One region of the uncultured Devosia sp. genome, then DNA from elsewhere that is predicted to be linked to it. Evidence: predicted binding sites of a transcription regulator. Region 1 holds the regulator's gene; the other holds the start of a gene.
What was found. Region 1 encodes LexA, which represses DNA repair genes until DNA is damaged. Its sites were predicted from a motif close to TGTTCNNNNTGTGTTCNG; they were not measured.

Region 1 (9,001 bases):
GACCAGGGTCGAGGTCGATATCGTGGCCGAAACCGCAACGACGATCGTTGTCCGGGCGAGCGCGGAAACGCTGGCGCAAACCGGCGTGGAAATGGAAGCGCTGATTGCCGCGTCCACCGCAGCGCTGACGCTGTACGACATGGCCAAGGCAATCGATCGGGCCATGACCATCACAGATCTCTGCGTACTGGAAAAATCGGGCGGCAAGTCCGGCGATTTCGTGCGTGCACCATGAGCCTGTTGCCGGTCGAGCATGCGATCACCAAGATTTTGCAGCGCGTGCCACCGATGCAGACCGAGCGCGTCGCCCTGCCCCAGGCAGCCGGCCGCGTTCTGGCCGAAGCGATGGTGGCCAGCCATGACCAGCCGCCGTTCAACGCCAGCGCGATGGACGGTTACGCTGTGCGGGCGCGGGACGCGGCGCCGGGCGCCAGCCTGCGCATAATCGGCATGTCGCAGGCCGGGGCGGGTTTTGCCGGGGTGATGGGCGCTGGGGAATGCGTGCGCATCTTTACCGGCGCGCCGGTTCCCCAGGGGGCGGATGCGGTGATCATGCAGGAACTGGCGAGCGTCAACGGGCAGCATGTCCGGTTTGCCGAACAGCCGCAGCCGGGACGCAGCATAAGGCCAATGGGCAGTGATTTTGCCGTTGGGCAGACGCTGGTTGAGCCCGGCACGCGGCTCAATGGCCTGCACCTGGCGGTGGCGGCGGCGGCAAACGTGCCGACGCTTATGGTGGGCCGACAGCCGGTCATTGCGCTCTTGGCGACCGGGGACGAACTCGTGCCGCCGGGCAGCAGGCTTGGCGCGGACCAGATCGTGGCGTCCAACAGCTATGGGCTTGGGCCCCTGCTCGCGCCTTATGGCAGGATCGTCGATCATGGGATTGCCGGGGACGATCGCGCCGGGCTGACGGCGCGGCTGCGCGACATGTTCGCGGATGAACCCGATATCGTGGTCACGACCGGGGGAGCCAGCGTCGGGGATCATGATATCGTCCAGGACGTGCTGGTGGCGCTCGGCGTGACGCTGGATTTCTGGCGCATCAATATGCGGCCGGGCAAGCCGCTGATGTTCGGCACGCGCGGCAAGACGCTGGTGTTCGGCTTGCCGGGCAATCCGGTTTCGGCGCTAGTGACCGCAGTGGTGTTCATCAAGCCGGCATTGCGGCTGTGGCTGGGCGCAGGCGCGGCGCCGGGGCGGTATTGGCGCCTGCCGCTGGCGGCGCCTACGCCGCCGAACAGCGTCCGGCGCCATTTCATGCGCGCCCAACTGGTGCACGAGGAGACCGGGACGGCCCTGCGGCCCATAGCGGAAGTGGATAGCGGGCATACATCGTCGCTGGCGCAGGCCGACATGCTGATCGTGCAGCCCGAGCACGACCCCGGCCAAGCGACGGGGACGATGGTGGACGCAATCAGTATCGGGCAGTTCTAGGCAAGTCCGGCAAGGACACAGGCAGTCGATTTGCTTGCCCGACTAAATTTAACTGGTCGCGCCTGTGGGATATTGCAGAACATAACTGGAACACGTATGCTCGTTCAGTCTTTGTTCCGATTCCCGACCGAGGGGCCCAATGCTCACGCGCAAACAACACGAACTGCTGATGTTCATTCATGAACGGATGAAGGAAAGCGGTATCCCGCCCTCGTTCGACGAAATGAAAGACGCGCTTGACCTGGCGTCCAAGTCGGGCATCCACCGGCTAATCACGGCGCTGGAGGAGCGCGGCTTCATCCGGCGCTTGCCCAATCGAGCCCGGGCGCTGGAAGTGGTCAAGCTGCCCGACTCGATGAACCCGTCGCTGGGTGGGCGCAAGTCGCGGTTCGAGCCAAGCGTGATCGAGGGCAACCTGGGACGCGTGGCGGCACCGCCGATGCGCGGCACGGTGGAGGATTATGCCCGGCCGGTGTCGATTCCGGTAATGGGGCGGATTGCGGCCGGCACGCCGATCGAGGCCATCCAGAGCCATTCGCACACCATCTCGGTGCCGCCCGAAATGCTGGGCGCGGGCGAGCATTTCGCGCTGGAGGTGCGCGGCGACTCGATGATCGAGGCGGGAATTTTCGATGGAGACACCGTGCTGATCCGCAAGCAGGATTCGGCAGGGACCGGCGAGATCATCGTGGCGCTGGTCGATGATGAGGAGGCGACGCTGAAGCGCCTGCGCCGCAAGGGCAATACCATTGCGCTCGAGGCGGCCAATCCGGCTTACGAGACGCGAATTTTCGGGCCCGATAGGGTCAAGGTGCAGGGACGGCTTGTCGGGCTGCTGAGGAAATATTGATGCGTTTTGCCCTGATTCTGGTTGGACTTCTTATGCTGCCACAGGCGCCGGCATTTGCCCAGGAAGCAAGCGCCAGTGAGACACGATGCTGGGTGGGAAACATCACGTTTTCGGCAGGCATGGCGATCAGCGCCGGTGACGGGACCGCGGTATGCAAAGCCGGAAGCGGATGGACGAAGGCCGAGGCCGCGACGCCCGTGGCCGGGTGCCTGCTCGAGGGTAAGTTGTCCTCGGCGGGCGCTATCGTGGGTATTCGCAACAATGACAGCTTGCTGCTGCAATGCGATGCCGGCGGGCGCTGGGTGACGATCGATACTGCCGCGCAGAGCTAGCGGTGCGGCGGAGGCATCCAAATGGCCGATAGTGCCGAAGAGGTCATGGCGCTCTATCGCGCGCGTATTAACGGCCATGACTTCGACCGGCTGGCAGCCCTGATCGCCGACAATGCGGTGTTCTGGTTTGGCGATGGCTCGCATGTTGGGTTGGCCTCGATCCGGGCGGCGTTCGAAGCGACGTGGAAACGGTTCGAGAACGAAACCTACTGGCTGGAAGATCTACAATGGCTGGCCGTTGGTAGCGCGGCCGCCTCATGTATCTATGGGTATTGCTGGCGAGCCACGATCGGCGGGGTGGAGCGATCGGGCCAGGGCCGAGGGACCTCGGTGGTTCGCGACGGCAGGACCGGCTGGCAGATCGTGCATGAGCATTTGAGCGCTTTGCCTTGATCGCGTTGGCAGATGCAATCGCAGCCTTTGAGGTATCGAGCGTCGGTGTTGATCGGGCTTTTGAACCGAGGTGGGGGTCGTCTGCGTTCACCGAAATACGCCACTGCCACCTAGGCGAAAAAAGGCCCGCCAATTTGGCGGGCCCGTTGTTTTTCGGTTGGCGTTCTGACTAGTGATTGTCGCGCGGGATGCCGTTGGTCTGGGCGATGCGCTGGTATTTTTCGGCGGGCTTGAGGATGGCGCCGTCGCCGAGCTGGCCGACGATGCCGCGCTGGATTTCCTGCCAGGGGGTCTGGTGCTTGGGGAATTTATAGCCGCCCATGGATTCCAGATCGGCGCGGCGCTTCGCGATTTCGGCGTCGGAAATCAGGATATTGGCCTGACCCACATTGAGATCGATGCGGACGCGATCGCCGGTGCGCAGGATTGCGAGGTTACCGCCTGCTGCTGCCTCGGGGGAAGCATTGAGGATGGAAGGCGAGCCGGACGTACCCGACTGGCGGCCATCGCCGATGCAGGCGAGAGCGGTGATGCCCTGCTTGATGAGGTATGCGGGCGGGCGCATGTTGACGACTTCGGCCGCACCCGGATAGCCGATCGGGCCGGCGCCACGCATGAACAGTAAGGTGTGCTCGTCGATTTCGAGAGCCGGATCATCGATGCGGTGGTGGTAGTCCTCGGGACCGTCAAACACCACGGCCTTGCCCTCGAAGGCACCGGGGCTGGCCGGATTGGCGAGATAGCGATCACGGAATTCGGTCGAGATCACGCTGGTCTTCATGATGGCGTTGTCGAACAAATTGCCGCGCAGGACCAGGAAACCGGCTTCGGTCTTGAGCGGGTTGTCGAAGCGGCGGATGACCTTTTCGTCCTGGATCGGGGTGTTGCGGCAATTTTCGCCGATGGTCTTGCCATTGGCTGTGGGCGCGTTCTCGCGGATGAGGCCCTGGCTCATCAATTCGTTGACGACGGCCGGAACGCCGCCGGCGTGGTAGTAATCCTCGCCCAGATATTCGCCGGCGGGCTGCAGATTGACCAGCAGCGGCACCTTGTGGCCATAGGTCTGGAAATCCTGTAGTTCGAGTTCGACGCCGATATGCTTGGCAATGGCCTGGATGTGGATGGGCGCGTTGGTCGAGCCGCCGATGGCGGAGTTGACCACGATGGTGTTGATGAAATTGTCCTTGGTCAGGATGTCGGAGGGCTTGAGGTCCTCGTGCACCATGTCGACGATGCGCTTGCCGGTGCGATAAGCCATTTCCTGACGATCGCGATACGGCGCGGGAATTGCCGCGGATCCCGGAAGCTGCATGCCCAGCGATTCGGCCAACGAATTCATGGTCGAGGCGGTGCCCATGGTGTTGCAATAGCCGGTCGACGGGGCCGAGGACGCGACCAGTTCGATGAACTTGGCGTAATCGATTTCGCCGGCCGCCATCATCTGGCGGGCCTTCCACACGATGGTACCGGAGCCGGTGCGCTCGCCCTTGTGCCAGCCATTGAGCATGGGGCCGACCGATAGCGCGATGGCGGGGATATTGACGGTGGCGGCGCCCATCAGCATGGCCGGAGTGGTCTTGTCGCAACCGATGGTCAGGACCACGCCGTCGAGCGGGTAGCCGTAGAGAACCTCGACGAGGCCCAGATAGGCGAGATTGCGGTCAAGGCCCGCGGTCGGGCGCTTGCCGGTTTCCTGAATCGGATGCACCGGAAACTCGATGGCGATGCCGCCGGCTTCGCGGATGCCCTCGCGGACGCGTTCGGCCAGGACGATATGATGCCGGTTGCAGGGCGACAGGTCCGAGCCGGTCTGGGCAATGCCGATGATGGGCTTGTCGGACTGCAGTTCTTCGCGCGACACGCCGAAATTCATGTAGCGTTCGAGATAAAGCGCCGTCATATCGGGATTGTCGGGGTTGTCGAACCAGGCGCGCGAACGCAATTTCTTGGGAGCCGCACTGCCGCCGTTACCTGCAGTCATGTTGATTGTCCTTAATGATCCGTGCGGCAATCCGGCGCCGCTCGTTTGAGCCGTTTTAACATGGCTGGGGCCAGTGTGAACGCTATTCCGCGAAAAAATCATACTAATGGCGGGGCAGGCCCAATCGGCGGTCATTTCTTGCTGGACGCCCTGACGTGCTTACCCCACGAGGGGACGAGGCGGCGCGGGCCGGATCATCTGCCCGGACGGTCCGTGCAAATGGGCTGGTTGAAACGACGATCTGCGACTAGGGTCGCGCCGCCATAACGGTGTCGTCATAGAGGGTTTCGTGAACAGTTCAGTAGATTGGGTTGCGGTCGATTGGGGCACTTCCAACCTTCGGGCCTGGGGGATCGACGACACAGGCGGCATAGCGTTCGCGAAAACGTCGCCGAACGGCATGGGCAAGCTGGCGCGCGAGCAGTTTGCGGGGGCGCTTACCGAATTGCTGGCGGATGTCGAGGGGCCGGCCGGCCGGCCGATCAGCGTGTTGATCTGCGGCATGGCCGGTGCGCGCCAAGGCTGGCTGGAAGCACCGTATCTGCAGGCGCCGACCGATCTGCGGGCGCTGCTGGATGGCGCCGTGCATCCCGAGATGCCCGACGCGCGGTTCCGACCGACAATTCTTCCGGGCGTGTGCCAGAAAATGGCCGGGTCCGACAACGTCATGCGGGGCGAGGAAACCCAGCTCCTCGGGCTGGCCGCGCTTAATCCGGGGTTCTCGGGCGTCGTGTGCATGCCGGGAACGCATTCGAAATGGGCGCAGCTTTCCGGCACTCATATCGAGCGTTTTGCCACGGCGATGACGGGCGAGTTGTTCGAGGTGCTGCGCACCCATTCGGTGCTGCGGCATTCGCTCGACGGCGATCTCGAAGGGCCGGGGCGCGGCGAGGGTTTTGCCGTCGGCGTGCAGGCGGGGCTGGATCATCCCGAGCGCCTTTTGGGCGAGTTGTTCGAGGTGCGGGCCGGCTCGCTGCTGTCGGGGCGCCAGCCGGACTGGTGCGCGGGCTATCTGTCGGGCCTGCTTATCGGGAGCGAAATCGGCGCCAATCGCGTTTGGATCGGCGATGCGGAAGTGCCGCTCATCGGCTCGGCCGCCCTGTGCGGCCTCTATGGGCAGGCGTTGGACCGGATCGGGGTGCGTTCACGTCTGGTGGACGCGACCGAGGCCGTGCTGGCGGGGCTCAAGGCAGCGCGGCAATTCTCCAATTAGCGGACGGACATCATGCACACTCCTCGCCATATCATTGCCATCCTGCGGGGCATTACCCCGCCCGAAACCGTGGACGTCTGCAAGGCGCTGATCGATGCCGGGATCACCATGATCGAGGTGCCGCTCAACTCGCCCGATGCGCTGAACAGCATTTCCCTGGCGTCCAACACGTTCGGTGATGACGCCATGATCGGCGCCGGCACGGTGCTGACCAAAAAACAGGTCTGGGCCGTGGCCGATGCCGGAGGCACGTTCATCGTTTCACCCGATACCAATAAGTCGGTGATCGAGGAGACGGTGCGGATCCAGCTGGCCTCCTATCCGGGGGTGTTCACGCCCAGCGAAGCGTTCCGCGCCATCAGGGCGGGCGCGACCGGGCTCAAGTTTTTTCCCGCCGAAGTGCTGGGGCCAAAGGGTATCAAGGCGATCAAGGCAGTGCTGCCGCCGGACATGCCGCTTTATGCGGTGGGTGGCGCCAATCCGGACAATTTTTCCGAGTTCTTCGCCGCAGGCTGCATCGGCTTCGGGCTAGGGACTTATCTCTACAAGCCGGGCGTGGAAATGGCGCAGATCGTCGAGCACGCAGGTTTGGCCGTTGCTGCCTATGACAAGGGCACAGCGCAATGAACCAAACGGCCGAGCTTTTGATCGACAGCCAATGTGCCTTGGGTGAAGGCCCGTTCTGGCATCCGTTGCGGCAGCAGGTGTTCTTTTTCGATATCAACAACAGGAAGCTGTTCGCCGCTGAGGCGGACGGCGCAGTGGCGCAGATCTGGTCGTTCGACGAGATCGTCGCGGCCGCAGCGGTGATCGACGCGGACAATCTGGCGATCGCCACCGAAACCGGGCTCAAGCGGTACAACCTATTGACCGGCGCCGTGAGCCTCATCGTGCCGATCGAGGCGGACAATGGGCTGACCCGCACCAATGACAGCCGCGTACATCCGTCCGGGGCGTTCTGGATCGGCACGATGCGCAAGGACGAGGACGCGGCCGAAGGGACGGTTTATCACTACCGCGCGGGCAAGCTCAGCGTCATTCGCCGCGCGGCCAAGGTGCCCAATGCCACCTGTTTTTCGCCCGATGGCCGTATCGCCTATTGGACCGACACGCCGACCAAGCAGATCCTGCAATGCCCAACCGATCCGGCGACGGGTATGCCGATAGGTGAGTGGTCGCTGTTCGCGGATGTTGCGGATGGCCGGGGTTTCCCCGATGGTGCCGTTGTGGATAGCGAGGGCTATCTGTGGAACGCCAAATGGGGCGGAAATTGCGTCGTGCGTCATGCGCCCGACGGCACGGTCGATCGCATCATCGAGGTGCCGGTCAGCCAGGTCAGCTGCCCGGCATTCGGCGGACCGGAGCTCAAGACGCTGTTCTTGACCACGGCCAACAAGACGCTCAGCGCCGAGCAACTGGCAGAAGAAAAGGTCGCCGGTGGCGTTTTCGCCATCGCGCTCGACATTGCCGGACAGCCCGAGCCCCTCATCACCCTCTAGAGTTTACTTCATGACCCCTGCGCTTGGCGTTTGCTATTATCCCGAACATTGGCCGGAGACATGGTGGGACGGCGATGCCGCTCGCATGGCGGAAGTGGGGATAAAATTCGTTCGTATCGGCGAGTTCGCCTGGTCCAAGCTTGAAGCGGCTCCCGGCGAACTGACGTTCGAGTGGATCATTCGCGCCATGGACGTGCTTGGCAAGCACGGGCTCAAAGTGGTGTTCGGCACGCCGACGGCCACGCCACCGCGCTGGGTCGTCGGCAAGCATCCCGACATGCTGGCCGTGGGCGCCGACGGCCGGCGGAAGGGTTTCGGTTCGCGCCGGCATTATGACTTTTCCCATCTCGGCTATCGCGAGGAAGCGCGCCGGATCACGCAATTGCTGGCTGACGCGGTGGGACAGCACCCGGCCCTCGGTGGCTGGCAGACCGACAATGAATATGGCTGCCACAACACGACATACTCGTATTCGCCGGCGGCACTGGCCGGGTTTCGGCTCTGGCTGGAGGCACGCTATGGCACGATCGCGGCGCTGAACGAGGCGTGGGGCAATGTATTCTGGTCGATGGAATACAACCGGTTCGACCAGATCGAGCTGCCAAACCTCCTGGTAGCCGAGGCATCGCCCGCCCATGACATGGACTTCCGGCGCTATTCGTCCGACCAGGTGGCGGCGTTCAACGCGGTGCAGTACGAGATTTTGAAAGCCGCGCGACCCGACCTGCCGGTCATCCACAATTTCATGGGCCGGTTCACCGAGTTCGACCACTATGACGTTGCCAAGACGCTCGATGTGGCCAGTTGGGATGCGTATCCGCTGGGACACCTGGCGGTCAGCGACGAGCCGGACGACGTCAAGACGCAGTACATGCGCCAGGGCGAGCCGGATTATCAGGGGTTTCACCACGATCTTTATCGCAGCGTGGGCCATGGCCGCTGGTGGATCATGGAGCAGCAGCCGGGGCCGGTGAACTGGGCCGATTATAATCCCGATCCCCTGCCCGGCATGGCCAGGCTTTGGGCTTGGGAGGCGTTTGCGCATGGCGCCGAGGTCGTCACCTATTTCCGCTGGCGGCAGGCGCCGTTCGCGCAGGAGCAGATGCATGCCGGGCTATTGCGGCCCGACAGCGAGCCGGCGCCTGCCTATGGCGAGGCCGTGCAGGTTGCACAGGAATTGCAGGCGACCGGCATCAGCGGCGTGGCCGGCAAGGCGCGAGTCGCCATCGTCTTCGACTACCAGAGCGAGTGGGCCTGGCAAATCCAGCCGCAGGGCAAGGGCTTCAGCCACGGCGC
Region 2 (9,001 bases), on a different contig from region 1:
GTTCAACCTGACCTCCATCGCCGCCGTCTTGACGCTGGTCGGTCTGTCGCTCAACGAAACCGTGGTGATTTCCGACCGTATTCGCGAAAACCTGCGCAAATACAAGAAAATGCCCCTGCCTGAATTGATCAACCTCTCGATCAACCAGACCATTGTGCGCACCTCGCTGACGGCTTTCACTATCTTCCTGGCTCTGATTCCCTTGGTGCTGTTCGGCGGCGAAGTCATCCGTGGTTTCACCATCGCCATGACCTTTGGCGTGTTCGTGGGCACCTATTCGTCCATCATCGTCGGCGGCCCGATCCTGATCTTCTTCGGCCTCAAGGCCCGCGCCGACCAGCCCGCAGACGACAAGTCCAAACCCCGCACCAATGATGGCGCGGCAGTGTAGGCATGTAGCTCTGCTGCGCCATCGTCTCCTGGACCTCTCCCCGATGGAGCGAGGGGACTGTCGAGGGGATGGTCGCGGATGGTGCCACGCCGCCGATCCGTCCCCTCGCCCCCCTGGGGAGAGGGCTAGGGTGAGGGGTCGATCGCCTAGCATGTAAAGTCCGACCGATCATGACCGAGGACCTATGAACACCACTGGCCATTACCCCACGCAGGTCATGATCGACGCCTATGGCAATGATGGCTTCCGTTTTGCCGACATGTCCCATCGCGGCTCGCTGCTGTGCCTGCCAACCGGCATGTTCGCCTGGCCCGTCGCCACGGCGTCCGAAATCACCCTCGATACAATGGCGCCCGTCCTCGCTGTCGCTGACCAGATCGATGTGCTGTTTATAGGCTTGGGCAAGGACGTCGCCTCCATCGACCCTGCCATCCGCACCGCCTTCCGCGAGCGTGGCGTCATCATCGAGGCCATCGCCACCGGCGGCGCCTTGCGCACCTACAACGTGCTGATGGCAGAACACCGTGCCGTGGCGGCCGCCCTGATCGCCATCGATACGGCGCGCTGATGGCTGGCGAGAACCTCACTCACGCCTCCAATGCCCTGCGCGCCACCGACCGTGACCGCTTCCTCGCGACTTTGGTCCTGGCTGGACCGCATCGCGACGGCGTCGTGGCGCTCTATGCGTTCAATGCCGAGATAGCCGCCATCCGCGACCGCGTGTCCAGTCCGGCGCCGGGCGAGATTCGGCTACAATGGTGGAATGACGCTCTGGAAGGGCAGGGCCACGGTGCCGTTCGCCAGAACCCGGTCGCCGACGTGCTGCTCGACACCATCGTGGCTTACGCTATTCCCACCGGCACCCTGCAACGTCTTCTCGCTGCCCGCCGCTTCGACCTCTACGACGACCCCATGCCTGATCTGCCCACCTTCGCAGGCTATGCCGGCGAGACCGCCTCCACGCTCTATCAGCTTGCCGCCATGATCCTGAACAATGGCGAAATCATCGAGACCGGCGATGCGGCCGGTCATCTTGGCGTTGCCCATGCGCTGATCGGCCATCTCCGCGCCTTCGGCTATACGGCCGGACAGGGCCGCATCATGCTCCCCTGGTCGATCTTCGCCGCCAATGGCGTAGAGGAAGGCGAGATTTTTTCGCGAACGCCAAGCGAAGGTCTGCATGCGGCCCTTGGGCAGATAACCGACATGGCCCACGAGCATATCGCCAAAGCCGAAGCCGCAATTGCCGCTCTGCCGCCGGGCCTGCGCCCGGCCTTTGCCCAGTTTTCGGTATTGAAGGCACAACTCGCACTGCTGGACCGTCGCGCCGACCCGTTCGCGCCCGCGCCCGATGATACCGACTGGCGCAAACTTGCGCGTTTGGCGTGGTGGACCTTCCGCAACCGACGGTAAGCCGCCTCGCCTACGCCCAGGCGCCGATATCGACCAACGCTCGCCCCGTGATGGCGCGGCGTTTGGCAATGACCTTGTCATTGCCCTTCCACTTGACCCCTTCGGGCTTGACCACCTTGACCTCGGGGAACAGCCCAAAATTGACGTTCATCGGCTGAAAGCTGCGGGCACCCGAATAGGCCTCGCCCTCAATGTGTCCACCGGTGATGTGCCCAAGCAACGCGCCCAGAGCAGTCGTGGGCGGCGGTGTTGCCAGGACCGTACCGCGCACCTCGGCCGCCGCAAACCGCCCGGCAACCAGTCCGATGGCGGCACTCTCCACATAACCCTCCACGCCCGTGACCTGTCCGGCGAACCGGATGCGCGGATCGGCCTTGAGCTTGAGATCGGGTCCCAGAACTTTGGGAGAGTTGAGAAACGTGTTGCGATGCAATCCGCCCAGCCGCGCGAATTGTGCCTGCTGCAAGCCGGGAATCATGCGGAAAATCTCAGCCTGGATGCCGTAGCGCATCTTGGTCTGGAACCCAACCATGTTCCACAACGTGCCCAAGGCATTGTCCTGCCGCAACTGCACGATGGCATAGGCCTTGACCGTGGGGTTGCGCGGATTGGTCAGCCCCACCGGCTTCATCGGCCCATGCCGCAACGTCTCGCGCCCGCGCTCTGCCATCACCTCGATGGGCAGGCACCCGTCGAAATAAGGTACCTGCTCCCAGTCCTTGAACTCATGCAGTTCCGCCGCCAACAGCGCATCGACAAAGGCGCCATACTGCTCCTGGTCCATCGGACAGTTCAAATAATCGGCCCCATTGCCTGATGGTCCCACCTTGTCGTAGCGCGATTGCGCCCAGACGATATCCATGTCGATGCTGTCCTTGTGGACGATCGGCGCGATGGCATCGAAAAACGCCAGCGAACCTTCACCCGTCAGCGACTGGATACCCGCCGCCAATGCCGGCGACGTCAGCGGGCCAGTGGCGATGATCACATTGCCCCACTCCGCCGGCGGCAATCCATCGACCTCGTTGCGATCGATGGTAATATTGGCATGCGCCTCGATCGCCGCCGTCACTGCCGCCGAAAACCCGTCGCGATCCACCGCCAGCGCACCCCCCGCGGGCAGGGCGTGTGCGTCGGCCATCCGCATGATCAACGAACCGCAGCGCCGCATTTCCTCGTGCAGCAGGCCGACTGCGTTCTGGTCCTTGTCGTCGGATCGGAAGCTGTTGGAGCAGACCAGTTCGGCCAGCCCGTCTGTCTGATGCGCATCGGTCTTGCGGACAGGGCGCATTTCATGCAGCACGACCTTGACCCCGGCCTCCGCCGCCTGCCACGCCGCTTCCGAGCCGGCAAGACCGCCGCCGATGATATGAATGATATCTGATTTTGCCATGGCCGCAGATAGCAAGTGCCAGGAGATAGCGCAACGGGGGCGTCGATGCTAACGGGATGCTAACGGATGGACAGCGTGAAGGCGCTTCAGCAGTACAACATCGGAAAAAGAAAACACCCGCATCTCAACAAGAGGCGGGTGTTCGGTTCAGTATGACGCTCAGTCTGGCGAAGTAAGCCTTACAGCGAGGAAGCATGGTCGCGGGCGATACGATTGATATCGGTGCGCGAAATGCCCAGATCGTTGAGCTGACGATTGTCCAGAGCAGCGAGTTCACGAACGGTCTGCTGGTAAGCCGACCACTTCTTGAAAGTCTTGCGAATGTCCATTTGAAGTCTCCTTGCGTTTACGAGACTATATCTAATGGTGTTCTGCGAGGATGAGCAGAGGCTCATTTATCAAGGAAGCCATGCGATCTGTGCGGGGCTTTAACTATCGCTGTTCATTCCGCGTTAATGCTCGCGGCCACGGGAACACGGGGCGAGCAACTACAGCGGCTGTGTGCTAACGATCAAACAGGCCGCGCGTCATGCTGGCGAAGTCGGGAGCGCAAATCCCCAGAAGGCCGGCATCTCGCGTCGAGGGAACGTCCATTTCCCGGGCTTTTTGCTTGACGTCGATCAGGCGCCGGGAGCGCCATACAGCACGCACAAACATGAGTAAAACCCCAGCTTCGGGTGGCGACAACCTCAAGATGGGCCGATTTGCCAGGCCGCGCCATGCCGTAAACGTCAGGCTCGACATGCGTGGCTCGCATAGCATTTTCACAATTTTGTCTTATGGCGGCTTATATCGAGGCGTTCGCCCTAATGGCGCGGTGAGCGACATACGCTAGCATTCCGCTAACGCCGACACCCGCATTTGCCTCACTCCGCTGCCTTGCTGGCCGATTGCGGTCGCCGCGACATCACGTCCTTGAGGAACGTGCCGGTATGCGAGCGCCGGTTCTCGGCAATGGTCTCGGGCGTGCCGATCCCGACGATCTCGCCACCCCCGTCGCCGCCCTCTGGACCAAGGTCGATCACCCAATCGGCGGTCTTGATGACTTCCAGATTGTGCTCGATGACGATGACGGTATTGCCGCCATCCACCAGCTCGTGCAGGACCTCGAGCAATTTGGCGACATCGTGGAAATGCAGGCCCGTAGTCGGCTCGTCCAGCATGTAGAGCGTGCGCCCGGTCGCCCGCTTGCTGAGCTCCTTGGAGAGCTTGACCCGCTGCGCTTCGCCGCCCGACAGGGTCGTGGCCGGCTGGCCAACCTTGACATAGCCCAGCCCCACCCGCTGCAGCGTGGCGAACTTGTCGCGAATGGTCGGCACGGCCGAAAAGAACTCGACGCCCTCATCGATCGTCATGTCCAGCACGTCGGAAATCGACTTGCCCTTGAACTGCACTTCCAGCGTTTCGCGATTGTAGCGCTTGCCCTTGCAGACATCGCAGGTGACGTAAACGTCTGGAAGGAAGTGCATCTCGATCTTGAGGACGCCATCGCCCTCGCACTTCTCGCACCGCCCGCCCTTGACGTTGAAGGAAAACCGCCCCGGCCCATAGCCGCGCTGCTTGGCTTCCGGCAGACCGGCAAACCACTCGCGCAGCGGCGTGAACGCGCCGGTATAGGTGGCCGGATTGGAACGCGGCGTGCGCCCGATCGGGCTCTGGTCGATATCGATGACCTTGTCCAGGAATTCCAGCCCGGTCAGCGATTGATGCGGCGCCGGCATAACGCGGGCGCCGTTCAGCCGTCGCGCGATGGCCGTATACATGGTGTCGATCATCAGTGTCGACTTGCCGCCGCCCGAAACGCCGGTAATGGCGACGAACATGCCCAGTGGCACATCGACCGAAACATTCTTGAGATTATTGCCGGTCGCGCCCTTGAGGCTGAGTGCCTTGCCTTTTTTGGCTTCGCGTCGTTCGGCAGGTATCGGAATGCCCATGCGGCCGCTGAGATATTGCCCGGTCAGGCTCTCGGGATGCCGAAGGATATCGTCAGGCGTGCCTTCGGCAACGATATGCCCGCCATGAACGCCCGCGCCCGGGCCGATATCGACCACATAGTCGGCAGTCATGATCGCGTCTTCGTCATGCTCGACCACGATCACCGTGTTGCCGATATCGCGCAACCGCCGCAGCGTATCGAGCAGGCGGGAATTGTCGCGCTGATGAAGGCCAATCGAAGGCTCGTCCAGCACGTAGAGCACGCCGGTCAGGCCGGAGCCGATTTGGCTGGCGAGGCGAATGCGCTGCGATTCGCCGCCCGACAGCGAGCCGGAATTGCGCGCCAGCGTCAGATAATCCAGCCCCACATCGTTTAGGAAATTCAGCCGCTCGCGGATTTCCTTGAAGATACGCTCGCCAATCTGGCGTTGCGTGTCATTGAGCTTGCCGTTCAGCGTCTCGAACCATTCCGAAGTGGCCCGGATCGACTTTTCGGTGACCTGGCCGATATGCATGCCATCGATCTTGACCGCCAGGGTCTCCGGCTTCAGCCGATAACCGCCACAGGCCACGCAGGGCGCCTGCGACATGTATTTTTCGATCTCTTCGCGCATGCCGGCGCTTTCGGTCTCTTTATAGCGCCGATCCAGATTGCCGATTACGCCTTCGAACGGCTTGGTGGTCTTGTATTGGCGCAGGCCATCGTCATAAACAAAATTGATCTGCGTCTTGCCGGTGCCGTAGAGCACCGCATGCTGCACCTCGAACGGCAATTCGGTCCAGGCTGTGCCGGTCGACGCGCCGAAATGCTTGACCACGGCATTGAGCGTTTGCAGGTAATAGGGCGCCGAGGTCTTGGCCCATGGCAGGATGGCGCCGTCACGCAGCGACAGCGTGGGATCGGGTACGATCTGGTTGGGATCGATCTTCTGCTCGGTACCCAGCCCGTCGCAGACGGGGCAGGCGCCGAATGGATTGTTGAACGAGAACAGGCGCGGCTCGATTTCGGCAATGGTGAAGCCGGAAACCGGACACGCGAATTTTTCTGAAAACGTGATCTGCCGCGCCGCGCCGTCCGCGCCTTTTTCGTCGGCAAATTCCACCAGGGCAATGCCATCGGCCAGCTTCAGCGCCGTCTCGAAACTTTCGGCGAGCCGGCCGGCAATATCAGCGCCAACCACGACGCGGTCGATCACCACTTCCAGATCGTGCTTGAGCTTCTTGTCGAGGGCAGGGGCCTCCTCGATCTCGTAATATTCCCCATCGATCTTGACGCGCTGGAAGCCCTTGCGCATCAGGTCGGCCAGCTCCTTCTTGTATTCGCCTTTGCGGCCGCGCACCATCGGCGCCAGCAGGAACAGGCGCGTACCCTCGGGCAGTTCCAGCACCTTGTCGATCATCTGCGATACGGTCTGCGACTCGATCGGCAGGCCGGTGGCCGGCGAATAGGGAATGCCGACGCGCGCGAACATCAGGCGCAGGTAATCGTAGATTTCGGTAACGGTACCCACGGTCGAGCGCGGATTGCGGGAAGTGGTCTTCTGCTCGATCGAAATCGCCGGCGACAGACCCTCGATATGCTCGACGTCGGGCTTCTGCATCATTTCGAGAAACTGCCGCGCATAGGCCGACAGCGACTCGACATAACGGCGCTGGCCTTCGGCATAGATGGTGTCGAACGCCAGCGAGGACTTGCCGGAACCCGACAGTCCCGTCATCACGATCAGGCTGTCGCGCGGCAGGCGGACATCGATGCCCTTCAGATTATGCTCGCGCGCGCCCCGGACGATGATTTCGCGATTCTGGCTGGGCTTTGGCGTCATCTTGATGTCCATGGCTCGGGCACGCGCCATCGGGCGCGTGGGCAAATATAGAGTGGTCTGGCGTACGGGGTAAGCCGCAGAAGTAGGAACAATGGCCCTGTGTTGCAAGTTCCGCACCGCCAACGGCGCGGCTTAGGAGAACGAATAAAACCGCCACTTAGAACATAAAAAGAACGAAAGCGGATTCGGTCAAGCGGAATTGCTTCATTATGGGACTTCACGCCGTATTCATGGCGTGACCGTACAATCGAGTTTGGAACATTAAGCGAACATTGCTGGTTCGACTTGTGGCTTTTTCGTGTCGATAATGTAGAAGACGGCTTTGATCCAGTTGCGGGTTTGTCGCCTCAACGCTAGCCTTGTTCGAGCTAGCAAGTGCTGCTGACAGGAGATGTCAGGAGCGATCGACCGGACCGTTCCACCGCTTTATGGCTTGCATCGACCGTATTGACTTTCACTTCATACAAGAACATAACAAGAACGGAAGCAACAGCCTGTTCAAAACGCCAATTTGCCGCGGCAGCGCCTGCGGCGAAGCGGTAGGATAGGTCATCGGATCGGGGCGAGACCCCAGGTTGCGATAGTCGAAATATCGGCCTTGGCTTCGCGCGCGGGTCGGCAGTGTAAGGAAGTCATCATGGCGGGCAGCGTCAACAAGGTTATCCTCGTCGGCAATCTGGGGGCCGATCCAGAAGTGCGCAACCTGCCCAACGGCGGTAAGGTGGTGAACCTGTCGATTGCCACCTCGGAAAACTGGAAAGACAAGAACACCGGCGAGCGGCGCGAAAAGACCGAATGGCATCGCGTGGTGATCTTCTCGGAAGGTTTGACCCGCGTGGCCGAGAGCTACCTGAAAAAAGGCAGCAAGGTGTATATCGAGGGCCAGTTGCAAACGCGCAAATGGCAGGACCAGAGCGGCGCCGATAAATACTCCACCGAAATCGTGCTGCAAGGCTTCAATTCGAACATGACCCTGCTCGACGGCCGCGGCGACGGCGACAATGCGGGCGGTGGTGGAGAAACCGGCTTCCGCGGCACCCGCCAATCGGACAATGGCGGGGGCGGCGCCCGCCGGCCATCCTCGAACGCTCCAGCCTTCGAGTCCGGCGGCATGGACGACGATATTCCGTTCTGAGACTAACCTAGTGTGCCGGGTCTGTTGCTTGCTTGAAGGTAGCAACCAGACCTGGCAGGGCGCTGGCCAATCGGTCTGCTGCCGCCAGAGCTGGCGCCGAGCGCTGGAGATTGAACTGACCGTAAGAATGCATGACGCGGTGGCGAAAGCTGCGCGTTTCGTGCAAGTCCGCCGCTGCGGCCGGTGTCAGCAGTGCAGGCCGCGCGTGTTGGCCCTCGACAACTCGAGCCAATCGATCGATGAGCCGGGCGTGCCAATCATCACCGGTTGGCCGCTCCTCATCAAAAATTCGCAATATCCTGAGAAGGCCAGCCTCCGTCGCGGTGTGGGCCGACTGCATCGCATGCATCAGGGCCATTTCAGCGCGATAGCGATCAAGTCCGACACCGTCGAAACCGCCCGTGCCGCTAAGGGCTATAGCGTTTTCAAAGTGCCGGACGGCTGTTGCGATATCGACATCGACATCGAGCCAACGAGCATCGCTCATGGCAGCATGATCCCATCCCGGTCGATGCGCAGACGCAAGTCCTGCCCGATCTCGGCAATGAAATATGCGTCGGCACAAAGGCCCAAGCCGGTGCAGAGCGTTTCGACGTAATCACGCGCCTGTGGCCCCAGTTCGCCAGGAAAATCAACGACAACGTCGAAGTCGCTATCGAAGCGGATGTCGTTCCGCGCGACGGAGCCGAATATAATGAAGTGGCCGGCATGTTGAATGGCATAGGCCCGCAAGTCGGCGATGGCCACTACAGCCGCTTCGCGAAGCTGCTGTACCTTGCGAGTTTTTCGCTCAGGAACTGTGACGACCATGCCTGCCTCCACGACGTGCGCAATTATAGGCTGCGTAGTGAGCTTGGACAACCAGGCCGGTCAAGCAACGCCTGTGCTCCACCCTAGAGCATGTCGGT

Region 2: the regulator LexA is predicted to act here: its motif matches at 7,424-7,441, upstream of ssb (single-stranded DNA-binding protein).

The regions. Positions count from the first base shown of each region.
Region 1 is NZ_CAXTKA010000005.1:100,168-109,168, forward strand. Features, by position in the region: gene moaC (cyclic pyranopterin monophosphate synthase MoaC) at 1-235, shown strand, start outside; gene glp (gephyrin-like molybdotransferase Glp) at 232-1,437, shown strand; gene lexA (transcriptional repressor LexA) at 1,577-2,287, shown strand; gene ACFE8X_RS08075 (hypothetical protein) at 2,287-2,619, shown strand; gene ACFE8X_RS08080 (YybH family protein) at 2,641-3,012, shown strand; gene ACFE8X_RS08085 (IlvD/Edd family dehydratase) at 3,182-4,993, opposite strand; gene ACFE8X_RS08090 (2-dehydro-3-deoxygalactonokinase) at 5,283-6,206, shown strand; gene ACFE8X_RS08095 (2-dehydro-3-deoxy-6-phosphogalactonate aldolase) at 6,219-6,833, shown strand; gene ACFE8X_RS08100 (SMP-30/gluconolactonase/LRE family protein) at 6,830-7,705, shown strand; gene ACFE8X_RS08105 (beta-galactosidase) at 7,716-9,001, shown strand, end outside.
Region 2 is NZ_CAXTKA010000012.1:50,539-59,539, forward strand. Features, by position in the region: gene secD (protein translocase subunit SecD) at 1-391, shown strand, start outside; gene ACFE8X_RS13845 (Mth938-like domain-containing protein) at 576-959, shown strand; gene ACFE8X_RS13850 (phytoene/squalene synthase family protein) at 959-1,804, shown strand; gene trmFO (methylenetetrahydrofolate--tRNA-(uracil(54)-C(5))-methyltransferase (FADH(2)-oxidizing) TrmFO) at 1,815-3,197, opposite strand; gene ACFE8X_RS13860 (DUF1127 domain-containing protein) at 3,377-3,526, opposite strand; gene ACFE8X_RS13865 (hypothetical protein) at 3,702-3,854, opposite strand; gene uvrA (excinuclease ABC subunit UvrA) at 4,064-6,970, opposite strand; gene ssb (single-stranded DNA-binding protein) at 7,596-8,093, shown strand; gene ACFE8X_RS13880 (hypothetical protein) at 8,101-8,580, opposite strand; gene ACFE8X_RS13885 (nucleotidyltransferase family protein) at 8,577-8,903, opposite strand.